4 regions of the Bacillus salitolerans genome follow, and region 2 is predicted to be linked to each of the others. Evidence: predicted binding sites of a transcription regulator. Region 2 holds the regulator's gene; each other region holds the start of a gene.

Region 1 (3,189 bases), on a different contig from region 2:
TTTCCCAGTTTGTTTGATCACTGTTAATTTCAATGATGGAGGTAAAATGGGAAGATCCTCTAATTTCCAGGATTTGTATTTATCTTCATATCGTTCTGGGTCTGCCAACGTAACAAGATGCCCTAGAGCCCATGTTACAATATATTGACTTCCTTCAAAATATCCATTCCCTTTTTTATGACATCCTAATACTCTAGCGAGATCTCTGCCGACTGAAGGTTTCTCAGCTAATACTAATTGTTTATTCATCGAAGCATTCCTTTCTATATACAATAAAACGATTTGTGGAATCAATAGAAAAACTAAGCTCTCTTCATCGTAGCTTAGTTTGATTTTACTTATTTTAGAATAGACGTTTCAACACTATTGTTCAAGTATAGACGATTAAAGTAATACAATTGGAATGGATAATTGCACATAGCTTTTCTTTCCTTAATACTTAACCTTTGATGATAGTGAGAACAAAATGATAGAAATAAGTAAACATACCATACTTGTTCCCCATATTACACCAGTAGCACCAAGTTTTAAAGAGATCTCCTCTGATGCCATAGGATGTATAGTGGTCATTCCATCTTCAACCATCAAAAAATCATATGATATCGTTTGAATTGCTGAATGAATGGCCGTACTTAATGTAAGAAAATGAAAGAGAGTAAATATAAAGGCAAAATGCAAAGTCAATCTACCTTTCCGGAACCTGTACCATAATACAACAGTGATGAGTACAGAGATCACCATTACTACCGAGAATCCACCTTTAAGTAGAGTTATTGTTTCTTGTTCCATTGGCATGTTTTATACCCCCTTCCTAAAATGCTAACCTTACAATTGAAGGGATAGAATCGCTTGCTCTCCAATTTGACCCATTTTCCTTATACCTTTATCAATAAATCCTACCCGCTCATAAAGTTGTCTAGCGGCATTGTTCCTCATATTGACGGCGAGAACAATTTCATTAATAGTTGGAAAGTGTTGTTTTACAAACTTATCTAATAATTGAAGTCCATCCTTTGCAAATCCTTTACCTTGCTCTGTTTCATTAATAGAAAAGGCAATTAACAATAATGCATTTGGATTATCGGTATACTCCACAACTCTAGCACCATTTTGAAGAACAAAAAAACCTACTGGGTTATTGTGGTTTAAAATCACAATTGGATTTCGACTATGATCTTCTTTTGCTAATTTAATCATTTCTAGTGGCATCCCTGTAAACTGCCTTTGTTCATCTGGGAGTGAAAAGGTTTCTAATGTTGATAAATAGATTGGATTATACATGTCAAGTATAATCATTCCTTTGTTGCTTTGTTTCATAACGGTCATACATATATCTCCCTATAAAAATTATAGATATTTCCAACATATAACATAATTCAGAAATTCGCCAGTAATAGTAACTGTATTTCTTTTAATAGAAATTTTACTCTTCAACAAATTCAAAGCAAACCACTTGAAAAGTCAAAAAAGGTCAAATATAATATAGACAAATATCATCAATGATAGCATAATCGTTTGGATGGATTTCCATCTATTATTTTTTATTTATAAGGTCAAAGTTAGTCAAAGTCAAAGAATCAAATTTAGGAGGGTTTAGCATGATGATGTGTCAAAAATGTCAACAGAACCAAGCAACTGTTCAAATGAATGTACAAGTTAATCAACAAAGAAAGCAATTACACTTATGCACTGAGTGCTATGCTTTTGTAAAACAACCTTTTAATGCACAGTTTAATAGTCATTCTTCAAATATTGATGATTTTTTTAAACAGTTCTTCTCTCCTAGCCCTGGCCAGGCTCATCAAGAAATGAATCAAAATCAACAACGAATTAAACAAAATGGTTTTTTAGATCAGCATGGTAAAAATTTAACGAACGAAGCAAAGCAAGGACGAATTGATTTAGTTATTGGCCGAGATAAAGAAGTTGAACGATTAATTGAAGTATTGAACCGTCGAACTAAAAATAACCCCGTTCTAATTGGAGAAGCTGGTGTTGGAAAAACTGCGATTGTTGAAGGTTTTGCGCTGAAAATTACAGAAGGAACAGTGCCTAAAAAACTTAGAAATAAACAAGTCTATACTCTTGATATAAATTCTCTTGTGGCTGGAACAAGTTATAGAGGACAATTTGAAGAAAATATGAAACAACTCGTTGAGGAGTTACAAAAGCGAGATGATATTATATTGTTTATTGACGAACTTCATATGGTTGTTGGTGCTGGGTCAACTTCAGAAGGATCAATGGATGCTGCTAATATTCTTAAGCCTGCTCTAGCACGTGGTGATATGCAGATTATCGGGGCTACAACATTAAAGGAGTATAGAATAATTGAAAAGGATCCAGCACTGGAACGACGTTTTCAACCGATTATTGTAAAAGAACCAACTGTCGATGAAGCATTTGAAATCTTAAAAGGAATCCGACCCATTTATGAGAGCTATCATGATGTTCAGTATTCAAATGATGTTTTAAAGGCTTGTGTAACCCTATCAAATCGATATATACAAGATCGCTACTTACCAGACAAAGCGATCGATTTATTAGATGAAGCGGGATCTCAGTTAAATCTGGATCAGGTAGAAACAGATAAAGGAAAAATTCAGCAGAGACTGGATGAAATTACGAAGCTAAAAACTGAAGCTTCTACAAAAGAGGACTATGAAACAGCCGCAAAGCTACGAGATGAAGAGAATCAATTAAGAGAAAGGCTAGAAACTACACCAACAGGTAATCAATCTATTGTGACAATCGAACATATTCAAGCCATAATTGAATCAAAAACAGGTATTCCCGTAAGGAAACTTCAGGAAAGTGAACAAGCAAAATTAAAGGATCTTCAAGCGCGTTTGATGGAAAAGATTATTGGACAAGAAATAGCGGTTGAGAAAGTAGCCAAAGCAATTCGCCGCGGACGTGCAGGACTAAAATCGAAAACTCGTCCGACTGCCTCCTTCCTCTTTGTTGGACCAACGGGAACAGGTAAAACCGAGTTAACCAAAACTCTTGCCGCTGAACTATTTGGCAGTAAGGATGCAATGATACGTTTAGACATGAGTGAATATATGGAGAAGCACTCTGTTTCAAAGCTTATTGGCTCTCCTCCTGGATACGTTGGTCATGAAGAAGCAGGTCAATTGACAGAAAAAGTAAGAAGGAATCCCTATTCTATCCTTCTATTGGATGAAG
Region 2 (3,189 bases):
TTGAAAAATATTGCCGAGTGCTTCACTACCCTCACCATAAATCCCTCTAACCACTAAACCCAGTTGATTAATCGCAGGAATAATTCGATTCATCTGCTGAGTTAAAGTAAGAGCTGGAAGATGCATCATAACCGATGCCCTTAAACCAGTACCTACATTGGTAGGACAACTCGTTAAATATCCACGTTTTTCGTCAAATGCATAATCAATCGAGTCTTCAATCCAATCATCTAGTTCATTGGCTACGTGTAAAGCTTCACTTAACTGAAAACCTGGATATAAACACTGAATTCTTATATGATCTTCTTCATTAATCATAATACTAACTTCCTCATTCTCTGATAACAAACAAGCTCCAAAGTTTGCTTCTTCAGCCAAGTGAGGACTAATGAGGTGTTTCTCTACCAATACTCGTTTTTCAATTGGTTGAAGTTCACTCATCTTTAATAATTCAAAATTTCCAACTGGGTCAAACGACTGACTTTCAAATCGGTGTTCAAACAATTGGATTATTTCTTTACACTCTTCATTATTAGCCACTGTTGGAAACTGATAAACAGAAATATTTCTGGCAAGACGGATTCTGCTACTAAGTACTATATCTGAATCAGGTCCCTCTTGACTCATCCAAGGGCTAATAGCTTGTTCAATAAAGCGCTCAAGCGACATGGGCTATTTCTCCCCCTCTCTATTAGCACTTAACGTATTTTCTAATTCTCTAATTTGATCCCTTACCCGAGCAGCAGATTCAAACTCTTCCTTAGTAATCAACTCATTTAATTCGCTTCTCAGTTGTTTAATTTGTTGCTTAACGTGAATACTTCCACCGATTCGTCTCGGGATTTTCCCTGCATGAGTTGTATTACCACTATGCAAGCGTCTTAAAACAGGATCTAATTGATCTTGAAATGCTCGGTAGCAATTGCCGCAGCCAAATCTGCCAGACTTCACAAATTGTTGAAATGTTAATTGACACCTATCACAATGTATGACTTCGTTTTTCGGAAATGTACTTGGCGCTTTATCCTTTAAGGATTGTTCCATGTTTAACAGCCCTGCGAGTAAGTGGTTAAAAGAAAATCCTGAACCACCTGAGAACATTGATAATTCACCATTCTCCTTGGCGCAATGATCACAGATGTGAATTTCTGTCTTTTCTCCGTTTAATATCTTTGTAAAATGGAGTGTCGCGGGCCTTTGCTGACATTCCTGACAAATCATTTTTATCACCTCTCCCAAATAGAATCTACTTAGTTATACTTTAACGTACTTAACATTGATTTTAATAAACGAGAACGTAGCTCATCCCTTTCTGGAAGGCTCATAAATAAAACAGATCGGTCCATGACACTTAACATTATCTTCGCTTCTCGTTTAGAAATAATCTCTTCTTCCACTAACCTAATAATTATATCTTCAGAATTTGACTGTGATATTTCGTTGTCTATCAGGGCAAGTATTTGGTCAATCAGATGTAATCGGTCATGAGATTTAACTTTGACAATCCGAATATAACCTCCACCACCTCGTTTACTTTCTACGATATATCCTCTTTCTAAAGTAAAACGGGTATTAATAACATAATTAATTTGAGAAGGAACACATTGAAATTTATCTGCTATCTCACTACGTTTAATCTCAATAGCATCCCGATTACTAACATTCAATACTTGCTTCAAGTATTGTTCTATTAGGTCGGATATATTTCTCACTCATCCTACCACCCTTCTGACTTTGACTATATTTGACTTTATAATCAATTATATAATGCCCTGAAAACTTTTTTCAACTATCAAGCACTTTTCAACCTACATCTATCCTAGCCAAAATTAGGAGGAAACATGATGAAAACATTATGAATTCGTAAAATTTTGTACCCCTTCTATTAGAAACAACTCCTCTAGTACTTCAGCCTGATAACGATACTTCATGGTAAAGATTAACTTTATGCCTGTCTTTTGCTCAGATAACGATACAATACTATTGATATTTCCCTCATACCTGTTAACTAGATGAATCACTTCTACTAATGATTTCTTTCCGTAAACCACAAGTTCAAACTTTTCATTCTTCCTTTTTTTCAGGAACAAACTTTCGAATTTATTAAGGGTGATAAGGATGATTAAAATGATGACAGTAGTTAAGATAGAAACAGAATATAGTCCTGCCCCGATGATTAGTCCTAACCCGGCTACGACCCAAATCGATGCCGCAGTTGTTAATCCTCTAACTGTCGAATCCTTAACTAGAATCGTCCCTGCTCCTAAAAATCCAATGCCACTTATCACATAGGAGGGAATTCTAGCTGGATCAAATCGAATATTTTCATTATGTATAAATGGCTCAAATCCATATAAAGAAAGAATCATCATTAAGCAGGAACCAACGCCTACTAGAAGATGAGTTCTAAACCCCGCTGGGTGCTGATTTACTTCCCGTTCTATTCCAATTAGCCCTGATAACAGGACTGCTAATAATAACCGCCCCATAATGATTGGAAGCTCCTGATCAATTAGTACCGACATTCCTTCTGTCCCCCCTGAAAAATCTGTATCTTATATCTTATTGTTGGGTGGGACAGAATATGACAATGGCGACTTTTGATTAGAAGGATGACACACAATCATTTGTAAATGTGATAAATAAGGGAGTTCCCGAGTCAATCAAAGAAGTTCGTAGATAGAAATAATTTACTTAATCCCACCGATGGAGTAAGCATACACGTACGAAATCAAACAAAACCAAATTAGTATTTAGTGCCCGTAAACACAAATAAAAAGCAAAAAGGGAGTTAGAATAAGTGTCTAACTCCCTTTTTGCTTTTTATGTACTGAGGTACGAAGGCAATGCTATTAGGTTATTGTAAGAGCATGTTGTGATACCTAGCTGACGCTAATAGACATATATTATAAACAATTTTGCATTGCCTAATTGGTGTGTTTATCTCTTTTAGCTTTTTCTTGGGTTTGTTTTCCGATTTTCTTTGTTTCATCGGCTTATATCTTATCTTGCCTCGTGTGGTAATTTTTCTCGCTTTGACATATACTTATTTCTTCTTCGATTTTACTTACCTCTGCCTCGCTTTACTTTCCTCGTTTTGTCTTTTACTTACCTCGTTTACCTTTTTACTTACCTCTTCTTCGATTTTACTTACCTCTAGCTTGCTTTACTTTCCTCGTTTTGTCTTTT
Region 3 (3,189 bases), on a different contig from region 2:
AAAACCGCCAAGCTCTACTAACTGAGTCTTATCTTTAACTTTTACGAAGTACATATCATCGCCTGGTGCTTCATAAATTGCGTCTACATATAGACCCTTATCACTGTAAAACTCTTCAATTTGATCGTTACGAATAGGTGACGTAGGTGTTGTGTCTGTTTGTGTAGTAGTTTCTGCAACTGGCAACATGTTCTGTTCTTTACTACGTTGATTCATTTCGTGTAATATTCGAACAACTTCACCAAATCCTATAAATAACATGCCGGAAATGAATGAGTAGAATCCGGTTATTAAAGCCAGACTTCCTCCGAAATTGTCAGTTAAGTCAAACGAAAATATTATACCTAGAACGATTGTAAGAAAACCAATAAATCGTAGAATAATTGCGATAGAATTGTCCTTCATGATCTCCCTCCTATACCTTTTTATATTCGATATTTGGAAAAAAAAACCTCCATTTTTTTTAAATATTGCATGGAAGTTGAATAAAGCATATGGAGACAAACCAAGTGGCGTAGAGGTTGCGTATATTCAGAAATTAAAAGCAACGATAATTGCGGATTACATGAATATCATCTATTATTACAAAGAACGAAAGGCAAGCACCCCGTTTAGCCTCAGGCAGAAAATAACCCTAAATGAGAAAAAGTGTGCTTTTCCGCTTTTACTCATTTAGGAACATTAGACCTCGAGTGACTGGGTGCTGGAGCTGGATTACAAGTCACTAGCCTATTCTCTTGCTGAAAACTTCTATACATAACATAAATATCAACGTTTGAATTCAATGGAAGCTTCATCTAATTAATGAAGATTTACAACGTTTAAATAATGCGGTTTCTATCGATCGGTTGGCTTGTTACTCCCCTTAATTTTGCATAAAGACCATGAGTTTTAGTCACTTATTTCACATCCCTCGGGCTGAGTAACTTTTCAAGTATTATGATAAGTATTTTCAATCTCAAACGTAAATTTCTTTTCTCATATAGGTTAGAAAAGGGCCTTGATTGGTTATGATGAATATGTAACTATAAAGTGGTACTTTACATAGCTGGGTTTATTACATGCACCACCTAGGTGGAGCTTTAATTATCCGTTAATACAGGATATAAAGGTATGTTCTGTATCCTAGATGAATAGTGATAAAGTAACACTTTTTATTAGATGGTTAATGGGTTTAGATAGGCTGTAAAAAGCCTATCGTTTGACCTTCATTGACCATAAGTTGTATGATATGTACATAATGAACATCTATTAAAGGGAGGAATTTCAATGCACTTAATTCCAACAGTTATTGAACAAACGAATCGCGGGGAAAGAGCTTACGACATATATTCTCGTCTATTAAAAGACAGAATTATCATGTTAGGTTCAGCAATTGATGATACAGTAGCGAACTCCATCGTTTCTCAGCTTTTATTTTTAGCAGCAGAAGATCCAGAAAAAGATATTTCACTATATATCAATTCACCTGGTGGTTCGATCACAGCAGGTATGGCGATTTACGATACAATGCAATTTATTAAGCCAAAGGTTTCAACTATTTGTATTGGTATGGCTGCTTCCATGGGAGCATTCCTCCTTGCAGCTGGTGAAAAAGGAAAACGTTTTGCTCTTCCGAACAGTGAAGTGATGATTCACCAACCACTTGGCGGTGCACAGGGGCAAGCGACTGAAATAGAAATTGCTGCAAAACGAATTCTATTCTTACGTGACAAGTTAAACAAGATTTTGTCAGAGCGTACTGGTCAACCGCTTGAAGTGATTGAGCGTGATACAGAGCGTGATAACTTTATGACGGCTGAAAAAGCATTAGAGTATGGATTAATTGATCAAGTCTTAACAAACGATCCATCTGCGAAGAAATAATAGCATAGTAAAAAGGATGTCCTACTAGATAGGACATCCTTTTTGCTTACTTATAATGAAACTATCTAATTAAACTTCTTGTTGCACAAATTTTGCTAGTGCTTCTAAAGCTTCAGCTTGGTCGCTTCCTTCCGCCGATAAAACAACCTCTGAACCACTACCTACTGCGAGGCTCATAAGTCCCATGATACTTTTTGCATTTACTTTCTTTCCATCTTTCTCTAAAAAAATATCAGCGGAAAAACGATTTGCTTCTTGTACAAACATTGCTGCTGGCCTTGCCTGCAATCCTGATTTTAATTTTACTTCTACCTTTTTCTCAACCATATGAATTCCTCCTCTTTTTTTACCCCTCATTATGTCGTAGTTCATGGCATCACAATCGTAGAATGGGTGGACCACTACCTATATAAACATGTAATGTCATAACTCTTTTTTAAGAGATTGGTTCTCCAGCTCGGAGTTTCTCTGCAATTTCATCAATTTTCCGAAGTCGATGGTTAATACCAGACTTACTAACAGTCCCTCCAGAAACCATTTCTCCAAGCTCCTTCAGCGTAACATCTTGGTAAGTGACCCTAAGCTGAGCAATTTCTCTGAGCTTATCGGGTAAGATTTCCAATCCAATGGTACGATCGATAAACTTTATGTTTTCCACTTGACGAATGGCTGCACCAATGGTCTTATTTAAGTTGGCTGTTTCACAGTTTACAAGACGATTCACAGAGTTTCTCATATCACGCACAATTCTTACATCTTCAAATCGAAGCAAGGCTTGATGCGCTCCTACAATATTTAGAAATTCTGTAATTTTTTCAGCTTCCTTCAAATATGTGATATATCCTTTTTTTCGTTCTAGTGTTTTACTATTTAGGTCAAATGAATTCATTAATTCACATAATGAATCATTATGCTCTTTATATAATGAAAAGACCTCTAAATGATAAGATGAGGTTTCCGGATTGTTAACAGATCCCCCCGCTAAGAAAGCACCTCGCAAATAAGAACGTTTACAGCATTTCTTCTTTACAAGTGTAGGTGAAATATCTCTAATAAATTCAAAGCCCTCCCGTAATATGTGAAGGTCTTCTAGTATCATACGTGCATTTTTAACGAGCCGAACAATATATACATTGTTCTTCTTAAGTCTCATTTTCTTACGTACAAGTAGCTCCACCGGTGCATCATAATTTTTTTTCAAAAGTGTATATATTCTTCTAGCAATCGCTGCATTTTCCGTCTGTACATCTAACGAAAGCTGTCTATTTGAAAATGAGATCGACCCATTCATACGGATTAAAGCTGATAATTCAGACTTACTGC
Region 4 (3,189 bases), on a different contig from region 2:
CAATTGGTTTATTAGGATCTTTAATTCCTGCCCTTGCTCGTAAAACGGCATCCGAAACAAAGGCAACAGCTTCTTCCTGTCCGATTACCCTAGATTTTAAAATACTTTCTAGATTTAATAGCTTTTCTCTTTCTGTCTCAACTAGCTTTGTTAAAGGAATCCCGGTCCACTTTGAAACTATCGCTGCAATTTCTTCCTCTGTCACCTGTTCTCGTAATAGCTGATGGTTCTTTTTTTGCTCGGCAGATTTATCCTCAAGATGTTTTAATTCTTTTTCTAAGCTCGGAATTCTCCCATGACGTAGTTCTGCAGCACGGTTAAGATCATAGTCATTTTCAGCATCCTCTAGTTCTCTTCTTGCTTTATCAAGAGCCTCTCTTACGTGCTGAACTTCTTGAATGGAAGCCTTTTCCTTTTGCCATTGATCTTTCATATTCTGAGCTTTTCCTTTAAGTACCTTAAGTTCTTCTAGAATATGTTCTCTTCTTTCTACACTTGTTTCATCGGTTTCATTGCTTAATGCAGCCTCTTCAATCTCGAGTTGCATCACTTTTCTCAGGACTTCATCAATTTCACTTGGCATGGAATCAATTTCTGTTCGAATCGTTGCACAAGCCTCATCAATTAAATCAATGGCTTTATCTGGTAAGAATCGTTCCGTTATATAACGATTTGAAAGGGTTGCTGCCGAGACAATCGCCTTGTCATGAATATTAACACCATGATGGATTTCAAATCTTTCTTTCAAGCCTCTCAATATCGAAATGGTATCTTCAACAGTAGGTTCTGTAACTTGTACTTGTTGAAATCTGCGTTCTAAGGCAGGATCCTTCTCAATATATTTTCTATACTCATCTAGCGTTGTTGCTCCGATGCAGTGTAATTCTCCTCGTGCGAGCATTGGTTTTAGCATATTGCCTGCATCGAGTGCTCCATCGGTTTTTCCTGCACCAACAATTGTGTGAAGCTCGTCGATAAACAGGAGGATTCGCCCTTCACTTTTTTTCACTTCATTTAGAACGGCCTTTAATCTTTCTTCAAATTCTCCTCTAAATTTTGCTCCTGCAATTAAGGAGCTCATATCTAAGGAGAAGATGGTTTTATCTTTTAACCCTTCCGGTACATCTTTTCTAACGATTCTTTGTGCAAGCCCCTCGACTATTGCCGTTTTTCCAACACCAGGCTCACCAATTAAGACCGGATTATTTTTTGTCTTTCGGGATAGGATTCGAATCACTCGGCGAATTTCTTGATCTCGACCAATTACAGGATCTAACTTGCCAGTTTTCACTTCAGCTACTAAATCACGACCATATTTTTTTAATGCTTCATATGTTGTCTCTGGATTTGTACTTGTCACCTTTTGATCACCTCGAATATCATCAATCACAAGTTGTAATTGATGTTGATGTAAGTTTAACTTCGTAAATATACTACGCATCTCGTTATCGAATTCCTGATGACTAAGTGCCAGTAAGATGTGTTCAACCGAAAGATAATCATCCTCAAACTGCATTTGAATATCTACTGCTTTTTTAAATACGCGTTTGAGATTATTTGATATGTAAACCTTACCTGCTTCAGAGTCTGAATAAGAAACAGACGGTTTATTCGTTAGGACTTTAGATAATTCCTCGTGAAAATCTTCTATTTGGATAGACATCCGTGTAAGAATCAATTGAGTCAGTCCACCCTCTTTCAGAGCAAGTGCTTTCAATAAGTGAGCAGCATCGATTTCTGGGTGTGAAAATGATATAGCTAATTTTTGAGCTTCTTCTAAAGATTCTCGAAGGCTATCTGTGATATTAGTAAGATCCATATCATCACTCCCTTTTTTGACCTATTTTGACCTTTAGGTTCATTATAATATAAATTGTGAAACTTACCAACTATTTGAAAAAGCCCCCCATTGCTGGGGTGGCTTGATGTACTTTTACTTAAGGTTTCCTTGTGTAGCTCCATTTCCGATTATGATTAGACGTTTCTGGGAACGGTTCTCCCGCTTTTAACCGAATCATCTTCGGATTCATAACATTACTTCCAGTTTCACCAATTTCAATGTATGTTCCGTTATTTGGAGCTTTTTGACCTGGCATAAATTGACGATTTTGTCCCATCGTGCACCCTCCTTTTATATATTGGGTTGCAACAATATTTTACCCGCGTTTTACGGTTTTATTTCGAAAGCCGGGACCTTACATTTTTTGGGTGTTAAACATATATCAACAGGACAATTCATAAATATGAAAATGAAACGTACAAGTTTCTACATGAATGTTTTTCTTTAAAATCTCGACAAAATAGTGTTTAATGAAACATGTAAAAAAAATTGTCCGGAGGATGTAAATGGAATTAGCAGATAAGTTTATTTTACTCATTAAGTATTTATTTTTAGGTGTTTTTCAAGGGTTTACTGAACCAATCCCAATATCATCAAGTGGACATCTCGTTATGGCTCAATATTTTCTTGGTTTAGAAATTGAGGGGATGAGCTTTGAGGTATTAGTTAACTTTGCCTCTCTTTTAGCGGTACTGATAATTTATCGCTTTGATTTACTTAGGCTGATGGAAAACGGATTTCGTTTCGTTACAACCAGAAAGCCTGAAGCAAAGTCCGATTTTATGTTTATCATTTATTTGCTCATCGCAACCATTCCTGCTGCTGTCATTGGCTTACTATTCGAGGATTTTATTAGTGAAAAGTTAAAAAGCATAAATGTTCTAGGATATACTCTTGTTATTACAGGAATCGCATTGTTTTTAATTCGTAACTTAAGAGGTAAGAAAAATGATGCTGAATTAACATTAAAGGATTCCGTTATTATTGGTATTGCTCAAGCAATTGCACTAATTCCCGGAATCTCACGTTCTGGGGCAACCATTGTTGCAGCAATGGGACTAGGGATGAGACAAGAAACAGCTTTACGGTTTTCGTTCCTTCTTTTTATTCCAGTAAGTGCTGGAACCATGCTGTTAAGTGCTTCAGATATAATCAATGACCCACAAATCTCTACCCTTTGGATGCCCTATTTACTAGCATTTAGTGGCTCTTTAATTGCATCCTATTTTTCTTTAAAATGGTTTATGGGAATAATGGCTCGTGGTAACCTACTTTATTTCGCTATTTATTGCTTTATTGTGGGCGGAGCGGTCATTTTATTTGCTTAAAGACGGTTAATTCAGGTTTCG

What was found. The regulator CtsR, encoded in region 2, represses protease genes until heat stress. The targets are predictions, from matches to a motif close to ATGGTCAATAAAGGTCAAACA.
Region 1: a site for CtsR is predicted at 1,458-1,478, ahead of ACFSCX_RS13140 (ATP-dependent Clp protease ATP-binding subunit). Genes of this name have one in related genera too.
Region 3: a site for CtsR is predicted at 1,199-1,219, ahead of clpP (ATP-dependent Clp endopeptidase proteolytic subunit ClpP). Genes of this name have one in related genera too.
Region 4: a site for CtsR is predicted at 1,833-1,853, ahead of clpB (ATP-dependent chaperone ClpB). Genes of this name have one in related genera too.

The regions. Positions count from the first base shown of each region.
Region 1 is NZ_JBHUEM010000020.1:301,458-304,646, reverse strand. It holds gene ACFSCX_RS13155 (DNA topoisomerase III) at 1-249, opposite strand, end outside; gene ACFSCX_RS13150 (hypothetical protein) at 433-795, opposite strand; gene ACFSCX_RS13145 (GNAT family N-acetyltransferase) at 826-1,326, opposite strand; gene ACFSCX_RS13140 (ATP-dependent Clp protease ATP-binding subunit) at 1,602-3,189, shown strand, end outside.
Region 2 is NZ_JBHUEM010000041.1:1,036-4,224, reverse strand. It holds gene ACFSCX_RS17155 (protein arginine kinase) at 1-669, opposite strand, end outside; gene ACFSCX_RS17150 (UvrB/UvrC motif-containing protein) at 673-1,221, opposite strand; gene ACFSCX_RS17145 (CtsR family transcriptional regulator) at 1,251-1,712, opposite strand; gene ACFSCX_RS17140 (MgtC/SapB family protein) at 1,854-2,525, opposite strand.
Region 3 is NZ_JBHUEM010000054.1:236,210-239,398, reverse strand. It holds gene ACFSCX_RS23190 (hypothetical protein) at 1-405, opposite strand, end outside; gene clpP (ATP-dependent Clp endopeptidase proteolytic subunit ClpP) at 1,270-1,866, shown strand; gene ACFSCX_RS23180 (HPr family phosphocarrier protein) at 1,936-2,193, opposite strand; gene whiA (DNA-binding protein WhiA) at 2,303-3,189, opposite strand, start outside.
Region 4 is NZ_JBHUEM010000003.1:49,571-52,759, reverse strand. It holds gene clpB (ATP-dependent chaperone ClpB) at 1-1,819, opposite strand, end outside; gene ACFSCX_RS01805 (YjzC family protein) at 1,938-2,117, opposite strand; gene ACFSCX_RS01800 (undecaprenyl-diphosphate phosphatase) at 2,347-3,168, shown strand.